One region of the Halomonas sp. HG01 genome, then DNA from elsewhere that is predicted to be linked to it. Evidence: predicted binding sites of a transcription regulator. Region 1 holds the regulator's gene; each other region holds the start of a gene.

Region 1 (3,995 bases):
GAAGGGGCTGCTGAGGCTGGAGGCCCTCGGCAAGCGCCTGTGGCGCCGCCTGGAGCCCCTCGGACGGCGACTGATGCCGGTCGTGACGGTGCCCCAGGCGATGGCCCTGGGCGCCGTCTGGGGCTGGCTGCCCTGCGGACTGGTCTACTCGATGCTGACCTGGAGCCTGGCCAGCGCCGATCCGCTGCGCGGCGCGGCGCTGATGGGCGCCTTCGGACTCGGCACCCTGCCGGCGCTGCTGGCCACCGGCCTGGCCGCGCGTCGGCTGGGCGGCCTGATCCGCCACCCGGCCACCCGCACCCTGGCGGCACTGACGATCATCGGCTTCGCCCTGTGGCAGCTGTGGGGGCTGTGGCCGGGCGCGATGCCCCACGAGGCCGGCCACGCCGGGCAGCACTGAACCGCTTTCGCCGTCGCGCTTGACCCAGCGCAACACCGCCCGCTTCCGCGACCGCTAGCCTGATGGCATGCACTCCCGGAATCCTGCCATGCCCGTCACCGCTCCTTCCGACTTCGGCGCCGACGACTACGCCGCGGCGCTGGCCGCCAGCAACGCCGACGCCCGTCCCCTGTCGCTGCATCTGCGCCTGCCGCTGCGCCACGATGGCGACGCGCGCGTCGATCACGCCAAGGGCATGGACCCGTTCGAAGTCGACCTGGCCCGACTGGATCGCGAGATGGTGCTGGTGCGACGCTGCCTCGCCCCCGATCGACGGATCGAGGCCCTGCACTGGGGCGGCAGCCTGCCCCCCTGGCTGAGCCTGTCGCGGATGAGCGGGCTGGTCGATCGGCTGGCCTCGCGCTTTCCCTTCGAATCGGGACATTGGCGCGACTTCACCGTCGAACTCGATCCCCGTGCCACGGATCTTCTCACCCTGCGCCATCTGGAGGCACTGGGCTTCAACCGCCTGAAGCTGGTCATGCGCCTGCCGAGGGCCGACCGCCCGGAAGCCCTGACGCGGCTGCAGTCACGCATCGAGCCGCTGCTCGACGAGAGCGTCCGCATGGGCTGGCACTCGCTGAACCTGGTGCTGATCGTGCCGCCGGCGACGCCCGAGCAGGAGGCCGCCGCGGCGCTCGCCACGCTGATGGCCATGACGCCGCCACGCCTCTCGCTGCGCCCGGACCCCGCCTGGCAGGAAGGCGAGTCGACGCTGCCGGCGACACTGCTGGCTCGGATCGAGGACCGCCTGGCCGGAAACGGCTATCGGTCGCTGGGAGGCGGGTTCTACGCCCGCCACGGCGCCGCGCTGGAGGACGCCCGGGCGCAGACGCGACGCGAGCAGGCCCGCGACCGGCTGGGGCTTGGCCCCGGTGCCATCTCGCGGCTGCCCGACGCCGTGGCCTGCAACGCCGGCTCGGCCGAGGACTATGCCGCGGCGCTGGATGAGGGGCGACTGGCCACCGCATCGGGGCACTGGTCGCGCTGCCGCCGTTCGGGCGCGGGACACGGCTAAGGGATGCTATGCCCGGGCGGGTGCTATCCGCCATAATGGGGAAGGCAAGCCCCGATCAAGGAGGACAGCATGCCCGATATCGCAGCCGGCAGGCGCCGCTCACTGCTGCACGAGACCCGCTGCCGGACCTGCAGCCTGAGTTCCCTGTGCCTGCCCCTGGCCCTCGAACTCGAGGACATCGATCAGTTCGATGCCATCATCCGCCGCCGTCCGCCGCTCAAGAAGGGCGAGTCGCTTTTCCGTCAGGGCAGCCCCTTCACCAGCGTCTATGCGGTTCGCTCCGGCAGCCTCAAGCAGATCACCAGCGAAGGCGGCGGCATGGATCAGCTGACCAACTTCTATCTGCCCAGCGAACTGGTGGGGCTGGACGGCATCGACGAGTCGACCTATCCCGGCTCGGTCATCGCGCTCGAGACCACCACCGTGTGCGAGATCCCCTTCGATCGCCTGGATGCCCTGTCGGAAAGCCTGCCGGAGCTGCGCGCCCAGCTCTACCGCAGCATGAGCAAGGAAATGCGCGACGACCGCCGCATGATGCGCCTGCTGTCGCGCAAGACCGCCGACCAGCGGCTGGCCACCTTCTTCGCCAGCCTCTCCGACCGCTTCCGGCGCCGCGGCTACTCCGCCTACAGCTTCCGGCTCTCCATGTCCCGGGCCGACATCGGCAACTACCTGGGGCTGGCCGTGGAAACCGTCAGCCGCATCCTGGGCCGCTTCCAGCAGCAGGGCCTGGTGGCCGTCTCCGGCCGCGAGGTGAACATCCTCGACCTGGACGCCCTGGCCAAGCTGGCCGAGGAAGAGGGCTGCCGCTGACGCGCCTTCGCCGCGAGCGGGAAGCCGGAAAACACACCGCCCCCATGGCCGGCAGCACATGGGGGCGGTCTTTGTTAGGTTCTTCCCTCTCCCGACACGAAGTGCCGCGCTCCAAGCTTCCCGCTTATCGCTCCTGGTGCAGATCGATGCGGTCGGCCTGCATCTTCGCCTGCTTGTCCTCCAGCCCGGCGAAGTCGAACAGCTCGCGGTCGGCCAGCTGCGAGGGGGCGACGTTGGTGACCGCCTTGAACATGCTTTCCAGACGGCCGGGATGCTTGGCCTCCCACTCGGCGAGCATCTCCTTGACCACCTGACGCTGCAGGTTCGGCTGCGAGCCGCACAGGTTGCAGGGGATGATCGGGAAGGCCATGCGCTCCGAGAACTCGGCGATGTCGGCCTCGCGGCAGTAGGCCAGCGGGCGGATGACGATGTTCTTGCCGTCGTCGGAGAGCAGCTTGGGCGGCATCGACTTGAGGCTGCCGCCGAAGAACATGTTGAGGAACAGCGTCTCGAGGATGTCCTCGCGATGATGACCGAGCGCGATCTTGGTGGCACCGATCTCCTCGGCATAGCCATAGAGGGAGCCGCGGCGCAGCCGCGAGCACAGCGCGCAGGTGGTCTTGCCTTCCGGGGTCTTCTCCTTGACCACCGAGTAGGTGTCGCGCTCGAGGATATGGTAATCGACGCCGAGCCCGTCCAGGTACTCGGGCAGCACGTGCTCGGGAAAGCCGGGCTGCTTCTGGTCGAGGTTCACCGCCACCAGCGAGAAGTTCACCGGCGCGTTGCGCTGCAGATTCCGCAGGATCTCCAGCATGGTGTAGCTGTCCTTGCCGCCGGACAGGCACACCATCACCTTGTCGCCCTCGCGGATCATGTCGAAGTCGATGATGGCGTTGCCGACCTGGCGCCGCAGACGCTTCTGCAGCTTGTTGAACTCGCGCTTGGCCTTGGCGTCGGGCGCCTCGGCGGACAGGGTCGACGGCTCGGCCGAAGCGGCCTCATCGGCGGGACGGGGATCGAAGGTCACGGCATCTTGCATGGTCGGGGCGCTGCCAGGGCAATCGGGGAAAGGGAAAGGGCGCCTATCCTACCACCCTGCCGCCAGGCTGGCGACGTGGCGCGCGTTCAGCCGCTGCGGCGCTCGAGCAGCGCGTCGCGGTCCAGCCGCAGGTGCATCAGGGCCGTGGTCACGGCGGTGCCCAGCACGCTGTGGCGCCCCATCAGCGGCACCTCGAGCTGCGCGGCGACCCGCTCGAAGGCCGGTGCCACCTCGAGCCGCGAATGATGATGGTAACGCTGGTAACGCTGGACCAGGTCGATGCCGGCATTGGGCAGGTCGAAGCCGAATCGGGCGCGCAGCGGGCGGTTCAGCAACGCCAGGTCGCGATCCAGCCGCCAGCCGACCAGCGGGCGATTGCCGACGAAGTCGAGCAGCCGCGCCAGGGCCTGGTCGAGCGTCACGCCGTCGTCGAGATCGATGCCGCGCAGGCCGTGACGCCGCAGCACCTCGGCGTCCACGCCTTCCGGGCGCGTCAGCCGCAGCTCCAGCGACTCGCTGGTCAGCACCCGATCGCCGCGCAGGCGCACCGCGGCGATCGCCAGCGGCTCGGCGCTGCGCACGTCGCCGCCGGTCGACTGCACGGCCAGCGCCACCAGCTCCTCCCCCGTATAGGGGCGGAACAGCCAGCCATACTGGCCATGGGCGTGGCGGTGGCGGTCGACCAG
Region 2 (3,995 bases), 1.7 Mb from region 1:
GAGCGCCCCGGCGCCGGCGGCGATCAGCCCGCCGCGATAGCCGATGATGTAGGTCGAGGCCATGGCCGCCTGCAGATCCTCCGGCGCCGACTCGATGCGAAAGGCGTCGATAGAGATGTCCTGGGTCGCCGAACCGAAGGCTACCAGCAGCGCGAACAGCGCCACCAGCGGCAGCTGGCTGGGCGGGTCGAGACTGGAAAGCCCCACCAGGCCTATGGCGATCATCGCCTGGGCCAGCAGCATCCAGCCGCGGCGCTGGCCGAGCCAGCGGGTCAGGCCGGGCAGCGCCAAGCGGTCGACCACCGGCGCCCAGAAGAACTTGATCGAGTAAAGGATGCCGATCCAGGCGAAGAAGCCGATCGCCGCCACCTCGACGCCGTCGCTGCGCAGCCAGGCCGAGAGGGTGGAGAACACCAGCAGGAAGGGCAGGCCCGCCGAGAAGCCCAGGAACAGCATGGTCAGTACCGGGGCGCGCAGATAGACCGACAGGGCGCTGCGCCAGCTGCGGTGCGCGGTGGGGGTCGGCATGGCGGGGCTCTCCTTGCGATGGGTCAGGTCACGCGCCGGGCCATCGATGCTAAGATGTCGCCCACGACGGGGCTCGGTGACGCCGGCGGCGCGCGCCGCCGATTGTTGCAGAGCCCCGGCGCCGACACCAGCCAGAGACGATCGACGACATGCGAGATGACGACCTTTCTCTCGAGGGCGCCGAGGACGCGGTGCCGCGCTGGTATGCGATCCAGTGCAAGGGCGGCGAGTCCTTCCGGGCCGCCGAGCATCTGGGCAACCAGGGCTACGAGGTCTTCCATCCTGTTCTAGAAGTGCAGAAGAAGCGCCGAGGCAAGCTCGAATGGGTGAGCGAGCCGCTCTTCCCCTATTACCTGTTCATCCGCCTCGACCGGCTGGTCAGCAACTGGCGACCGATCCGCTCGACGCGGGGCGTGCTCAAGCTCGTGACCTTCGGCGGCGAGATGCCGGTGGCGGTCGGTGACGGGCTGATCGAGGTCCTGCGCCGCCAGGCCAGCCAGGATGACGACGACGTCGCTCACGTCTATTTCCGCGCCGGCGAGACGGTGGAGATCACCGAGGGGCCGTTCAAGGACCTCCAGGCGGTCTTCGCCAGTCACAAGGGCGAGGAGCGCGCCATCGTGCTGCTCAACATGCTGCATCAGCAGCAGCGCCTGGAAATGCCCGTCTCCCGGCTGCGCCGCCGCGACTGATACGATTCCCCCTTCCTTTCATTTCCCCGTACCGGAGGTCCCATGACCATCGCCCCCCAGCGGGTCGTGATCCTGCACTACGTGCTGAGCGACGAGGACGGCCAGATCCTCGACGATTCCCGTGCCCGTCAGAAACCGCTCGAATACCTGCACGGCCACGATAACCTGATGGCCGGGCTGGAGCGCGCCCTGGCCGGCAGCGAGGCCGGCGCCGAGCTCGAGGTGACCCTGGCCCCCGACGAGGCCTACGGTCGGCGCGACGAGGCGCTGGTGCGCGAGGTCGGCCGCGATGCCTTCCCGGTGCCCGACCTTGCCCCGGGCATGCGCTTCCAGACCCGTGGCGACGACGGCCCGGAGATCGTCACCGTGCTCGAGGTGCGCGACGACGGCGTGCGGATCGATACCAATCATCCGCTGGCCGGACGCACCCTGCACTATCGGCTTGAGGTACTGGAGGTGCGCGAGGCCACTCGTGCCGAGCTGGCCAAGGGCCATCCGCTGCCGCCAGGCACCACGCCGGACCAGGTGGAAGACAAGAAGGTGATCTGAGCGTTGGACCCGAGAGCGCCGGCCGCGTCCTCATCGGCGTGGCCGCGTGTCCCCCTCTTTCTCTCCCGCCCTGTCTTCCTGTCTTCCTTCCTCCCGTCCTCCCTTCTTGCTGCCCTTCAGCGCGATGCGGCACCGTTTCCGGGGCCGATGATCTTTCCTCGGGTGCGTCGTGCGGTCGTGGAACTGACCTGGATCAAGCCCGTGCGGCCGGCAGGTACGCACCGGGCGGCGCACTTGACGCAGATCAGCGTATCGCCCGTGTCGGGTCGCTAGAGTGGAGTCATCACATCGCGACGGGAGGCAAGCACCATGTACTGGGATGATGCCGTGATCTTCGGGCTTGCCACCGTCGGCATGATGATCGCCTTCATGGGCGGCTGGATCGCCTTCGTCATCCGCGACCACCATCGTCGCAACAAGAAGCGCTGATCCACCGTTCCACCGTCGTCAGGGGAGGGGGGATTCCCCCCACTAGGCCGACCCTTCGGGGCCGGCTTTTTTTTGTGCGTCGTCCGGGGAGAGGCTTGCTCAACGGTCGGCGGTCAGGCGTTCCGGCAGGCCGGGCGCCGCGGGCGTCCAGCGTCGGGCCAGGGCGCGCATCACTCGCTCGGGATACCAGGTCTTGCCCAGGCTGCCGTTGTAGCGGGCCAGGGCGCGGGTGAGATCGCCGTCCTCCACCGCCAGGTAGTGGGCCAGTATCGTGCAGCCGTAGCGCAGGTTGCGGATGGGGTCCTTGAGGTCGTCGGCGGGCAGCCCGAGCTCCCGGATCCAGAACGGCATGATCTGCATCAGCCCCACGGCGCCGGCTGAGGATACCGCCTCGGCGCGGAAGGCGCTCTCGACCTGAATGACCGACAGCACCAGCGAAGGCGGAAGGCCGGCCAGGCTCGCTTCCTGATGGATGCGGGCCAGCAGCGTCTGGCGACGATCGGCATCGGGCACGTAGCGCGCCAAGCGCGGTGCCATGTCGTTGATCCACTGGCGGGCCGCCCACACTTCGGCGGGCGAGCGCGGCGTCTGCCGGGCGCCGTCCAGGGTCGGGCGCAGCGTGGCGGGGGGCGGCGGCAGGGCCTGAACCACCGGCGCCCGGTCCAGGACCGGGCGCACGGAGAGGGCATCGAGGAAGTCGCTGCCCGTTTGGTCCTCGAGCGGCTGGGCGACGAGCGGCGTCGCCAGCAGCAGGGAGGCGGCCGCCGCCAGGGCGGCCGTCAGGTACCGCTTACCGGGCGTCGATCTTCTCGCGCAGGAAGGCGAGGATGTCCCCGGCGGGGACCATGGTGGCGTCGCTGTCACGGCGTCCCTTGTACTCCAGTTCACCCTTGTCCAGCCCGCGGTCGCCGACCACCAGGCGATGGGGAATGCCCATCAGTTCCTGGTCGGCGAAACGCACGCCGGGGCGCAGGTCGCGATCGTCGAGCAGCACGTCGAAGCCGGCGGCGCTGAGCTCCTGATAGAGACGCTCGCTTTCCTCGCGCACGCGCTGCGACTTGTGAGCGTTCATCGGCACCACGGTGACGTGGAAGGGCGCGATGGCGTCCGGCCAGATGATGCCGCCGTCGTCATGGTTCTGCTCGATGGCGGCGGCCACGACCCGGCTCACCCCGATACCGTAACAGCCCATCCAGGGGTGCGCGGCCTTGCCGTTGGCGTCCAGTACGGTGGCATTCATCGCTTCGCTGTACTTCTGGCCCAGCTGGAAGACGTGCCCGACCTCGATGCCGCGCTTGATCGACAGCGTGCCCTGGCCGTCCGGGGAAGGATCGCCCTCGACCACGTTGCGCAGGTCGGCGACCTTGGGCAGCGGCAGGTCGCGCTCCCAGTTGATGCCGAAGTAGTGCTTGCCGTCGACGTTGGCGCCGGCGCCGAAGTCGCTCATCATCGCCACGCTGCGGTCGATCACGACCGGCATGTCGAGGTTCACCGGGCCCAGCGAGCCGGGGCCGGCGCCGGCCGCCGCGCGGATCTCTTCCTCGGTGCCCATGGTCAGCGGGCTCGCCACCTCGGGCAGGTTCTCGGCCTTGACCTCGTTGAGCTCGTGGTCGCCGCGCACCAGCAGCGCGATCAGGCCGCCCTCGGTGGCGTGCACCATCAGCGTCTTGATGGTCTTCTCGATCGGCAGGCCGTGCTGCTCGACCAGCGCGGCGATGGTCTTGGCGTCCGGCGTGTCGACCAGGCGCAGCTCCTCGGCGGGGGCGGCGCGCTCGCCCTGGGGCGCCAGCGCTTCGG
Region 3 (3,995 bases), 1.7 Mb from region 1:
CGACTCAACGAGGCCTATCGCCGATGATCAAGGTCAACCAACTCGTCAAGCGCTTCGGCAACAGCATAGTGCTGGACGGCATCGATCTGGAGATCGAGCGGGGCGAGATCATCGTGGTGATCGGCCCGTCGGGCACCGGCAAGTCGACCCTGCTGCGCTGCCTCAACTTCCTGGAGCGGCCCGACGCCGGCCGGCTGACCCTGGGCGACCTGGAGGTCGACGTGACCCGGGCCAGCCGCGCCGACATCCTGGCCGCGCGTCGGCACACCGCCTTCGTGTTCCAGAACTACGCGCTGTTCGCCAACAAGACGGCGCTGGAGAACATCGCCGAGGGCCTGATCGTGGTCAATCGCTGGCCCAAGGCGAAGGCCCATGCCCGGGCTCGGGAGATCCTCGAGCGCATCGGCCTGGCCGACAAGGCGGACGCCTATCCGGCCTCGCTGTCCGGCGGCCAGCAGCAGCGGGTCGGCATCGGCCGCGCCATGGCCGCCCAGGCCGAGGTGATCCTGTTCGACGAGCCGACCTCGTCGCTGGACCCGGAGTGGGTCGACGAGGTGCTGGCGCTGATGAAGCAGCTGGCCGCCGAGCGTCAGACCATGCTGGTGGTGACCCACGAGATGGCCTTCGCCCGGGACGTCGCCGATCGGGTGGTGTTCATGGAGGGCGGGCGCATCGTCGAGCAGGGCCCGCCCTCGCGGCTGTTCCAGGCGCCCGAGGACCCGCGAACCCGGGACTTCCTGCGCAAGGTGCTGCCCGCCGCGCAGGCGTGACGGGGGGTGGCCCGCATCGTGCAGGCGCGGGATAATGGTCCCCTAGTCAGATCAGAGGTATTTCCCCATGACCGTTCATCAGGAACTCGAGCAGGCATTGCGCGAACTCGAGTCCACCATGAAGGCGTCCGACCTGTGGCGCATGGAGCAGCCCGCGCCGGAGGCCTTCAACAGCTCCCAGCCGTTCTGCATCGACACCATGTCGCTGCCCCAGTGGCTGCGTTTCGTGTTCATCGCCCGGCTCGAGGCGCTGGTCGAGGCGCGCGCACCGATGCCGGCGAGCTGCGACGTGGCCCCCGCCGTGGACGCCTACCTGATCCAGGAAGGGGCGAAGGCCAGCCAGCGGGTGCTGATGGGCAAGGTGGTGGAGCGGATCGACCAGCTGGTCACCGAGAACTGAGTCGCCCATGCCCTATTATTTCGCCTACGGCAGCAACATGAACGCCGCCCGGATCGAGGCGCGGATCGGCACGACCCGGCGTGCCCTGCCCGGGGTGCTGCGCGACCATGCCCTGCGTTTCGACAAGGCCTCGCGAGTGGCCGGCATCAGCCACGCCAACGTGGTGCCCGCCGACGGTGAGCGGGTCGAGGGAGCGCTGTTCGAGCTGCTCGCCCCGGAGCAGATCGAGTGCATGGACCCCTTCGAGGGCTACCCCCACGACTACGATCGGCTGCGCCTGCCCATCCACACGGGGCAAGGCCCCATCGAGGCCTGGGTCTATGTGGCCGCGCCGGGTACCACCGGCGAGGCGCTGCGGCCGGCGCGGGAGTATCTCGACCACCTCCTGGCCGGGAAGCCCTTCCTGAGTGCCTACTATCACGCCCGCCTGGCCGATGTGGAAGCCATCCACGGCCTCGACGACGAGACGCTCAAGGCGCTGGGGCTGTCGCGCCATACCGCCCGCTAGCGGCGCCGACACTCGTCACGCTGCTCGCACGCCAAAAGGCCCGCCGTTCGGCGGGCCTTTTGCATGGCATGTCGACGCGGCTCAGAAGCGGAAGCTGATGCCGCCCATCACCACCAGCGGGTCGATCTCGACGTTGCCGATGTCGGTGCCGCCGAGCTCGGCATCGGTGTCGATGTCGAGATACCAGGCGGCGGCGTTGAGGGCCCAGTGTTCGTCGATCAGGAGGTCGACGCCGAGCTGGGCGGCCGCGCCCCAGGAGTCTTCCAGCTCCAGATCGCCGCCGTCGATGTGCTCGTCGGAGAAATGCGTGTAGTTGACGCCGACGCCGGCATAGGGCTGCACGCGCGCCTGGGTGCCACCCAGCGGATAGTACTGCAGGGTCAGCGTCGGCGGCAGGTGCTTGGTGGAGGCGAGGTTGGCGCCGTTGAGCTGAATGTCGTGCTCGAAGGGCTCGGCGGCCAGCAGCTCCATGCCCAGTTTGTCGGTGAAGCGATAGCCCAGGGTGAAGGCGAAGCCGTTGTCGTCCTGAACGTCGACCTCATAGGTGCCGCTGGCGAGATCGCCGTTATCGCTCTTGGGCGCGACCTTGGCCACGCCGACGCGGGTGTAGATATCGCCGGCGCCGTAGGCGAGCACCTGGCTGCTGGCGGCGAGGCCGGTGGCGACGATCAGGGTGGAAATCAGGGTGCGGCGCATGAGGCTGGCTCCTCGGTGAAGGTAAGCGAGGGCTCCAGTCTACGGGGTGCGCCGCGGCGCCGATTTGACTCAAGGCAAAATGGTTCGCGGCTTGAATTGATGCACGTCAAAACAGGACGCCGGGCACGGGGCCCGGCGTCTTGGTGGTCATGGCGTGGCGCGGATCAGAAGCGGTAGGTGAAGCCGCCGCCGACGGTGACCGGGTCGACGTCGATGTCGCCGGCATCCTGGCCGTTGATCTCGATGTCGGGGCTGACATCGGCGTAGTTGGCGAAGGCGCCGACCAGCAGGTGGTCGGTCAGGGCGAAGTCCACGCCAAGCTGGGCGGCGGCGCCGTAGGAGTCATCGACATCCAGGCCGGCAACCGTCACGTCGTTGAAGTCGGTGTAGTTGAGGCCCGCACCAGCGTAGGGCTGGATGCGCGATCCGGTGCCGCCCAGCGGGTAGTAGTTGAGCATCAGGTTGATCGGGCGGCGGTCCACGGAGCCGACGTTGGTGCCGCCGATGGCCACATCGTGCTCGATGTCCTGAGTGCCGTTGAGCTCGACGCCGAACTTGTCGTGGAACTGATAGCCCAGGCCGTAGGAGAAGCCGCGCTCGTCGGAGACGTCGATATCGTCGCCGTTGAGGGAGCCGATGTCGTCGTTGACTTCGGACTTGGCGATGCCGCCGCGCACGTAGATGTCGCCGGCCTGGTAGGCCATGGCGGACTGGGCGCCGACGAGGCCGGCGGCGGCAATGGCGGTGGCGGTGATCAGACGGGTCATCTTCATGGGGAAACCTCCCTGGTTCGTCCTGGATGCCGACGCCGACCGATTCGGCGTCATCGCATGGAATGTGGTCAGTATAAAAACACTGTTTCTAAATGTCTTGTAGGATTTTTCTATCAAACCCCTGGCGGTTTTCTCCTGCTTTAACGAAAGCGCCTGCCGACAGGGACTTATGATGTACAGGAGGCGTATAGCTTTCACATTTCCTGCACGGATTCGCCGATCTCGAGGTTTTCGGCTTCACTGGATCGGTGAGACAGGCGACGGCGAGAGGGAATGGCCATGCGCTTCGAGACGCGGTTTCCCGCCAGGCTGGGGGCGGGCGACAGGCCGCTGGTCGCGCTGCTGACGGCGGCGGGGCTGTCGGTATGGTTGCTGTATCAACCCGCGCTGGTGCAGGGGCTCGACTGGCCCTGGCGGGCAGTGCTGGTGCTGCTGGGCATCTGGGCGCTGGGTGGCGCCTTTGCGCGGCCGGTGGCCATGTCGGTCGGTGGGCTGTGGCGATTCTCCGGCACGACCTGGAGCCGGGCGGCCCTGCCGCTGTTCGCCCTGGCGCTGTTGGGCAGGGGGCTGATGGGGTGATCTCGCCGCCCCGGGGACGTGACGACGGGATGACGAAACGAAAGAAGCCGCCCGCAGGCGGCTTCTTGCTTGCTCTCTCGTCCGGATGCCGCGATCAGGCGGCTTCCTCGAGGCTGTCGAACTCGGCGGTGATGTCGTCGGTCGGCGCCTCAGTCACCAGGCTCACCACCACGATGGCGATGTAGGCGAAGATCACGCCGGGCACGATCTCGTAGAGATCGAAGATGCCGCCGGAGATCTGGGCCCAGGCTACCACGGTGACGCCGCCG

What was found. Region 1 encodes FNR, which switches genes on or off when oxygen is low (the NO sensors DNR and NnrR bind a similar motif). Its sites were predicted from a motif close to TTGATNTANATCAA; they were not measured.
Region 2: a site for FNR is predicted at 1,953-1,966, ahead of ccoM (cytochrome c oxidase subunit CcoM). Genes of this name have one in related genera too.
Region 3: a site for FNR is predicted at 2,471-2,484, ahead of UN84_RS04690 (OmpW/AlkL family protein). Genes of this name have one in related genera too.

What each region holds. Positions count from the first base shown of each region.
Region 1 covers NZ_CP022134.1:2,940,738-2,944,732, forward strand. Annotated here, with positions in the region: gene UN84_RS13990 (sulfite exporter TauE/SafE family protein) at 1-400, shown strand, start outside; gene UN84_RS13995 (hypothetical protein) at 489-1,457, shown strand; gene fnr (fumarate/nitrate reduction transcriptional regulator Fnr) at 1,527-2,270, shown strand; gene ttcA (tRNA 2-thiocytidine(32) synthetase TtcA) at 2,395-3,309, opposite strand; gene UN84_RS14010 (DNA polymerase III subunit epsilon) at 3,396-3,995, opposite strand, start outside.
Region 2 covers NZ_CP022134.1:1,288,460-1,292,454, forward strand. Annotated here, with positions in the region: gene UN84_RS06000 (AmpG family muropeptide MFS transporter) at 1-528, opposite strand, end outside; gene rfaH (transcription/translation regulatory transformer protein RfaH) at 678-1,220, shown strand; gene UN84_RS06010 (FKBP-type peptidyl-prolyl cis-trans isomerase) at 1,263-1,769, shown strand; gene ccoM (cytochrome c oxidase subunit CcoM) at 2,079-2,198, shown strand; gene UN84_RS06015 (lytic transglycosylase domain-containing protein) at 2,298-2,876, opposite strand; gene UN84_RS06020 (proline--tRNA ligase) at 2,989-3,995, opposite strand, start outside.
Region 3 covers NZ_CP022134.1:1,011,445-1,015,439, forward strand. Annotated here, with positions in the region: gene UN84_RS04670 (amino acid ABC transporter permease) at 1-27, shown strand, start outside; gene UN84_RS04675 (amino acid ABC transporter ATP-binding protein) at 24-770, shown strand; gene UN84_RS04680 (YqcC family protein) at 838-1,170, shown strand; gene UN84_RS04685 (gamma-glutamylcyclotransferase family protein) at 1,178-1,678, shown strand; gene UN84_RS04690 (OmpW/AlkL family protein) at 1,760-2,374, opposite strand; gene UN84_RS04695 (OmpW/AlkL family protein) at 2,539-3,147, opposite strand; gene UN84_RS04700 (hypothetical protein) at 3,421-3,726, shown strand; gene putP (sodium/proline symporter PutP) at 3,821-3,995, opposite strand, start outside.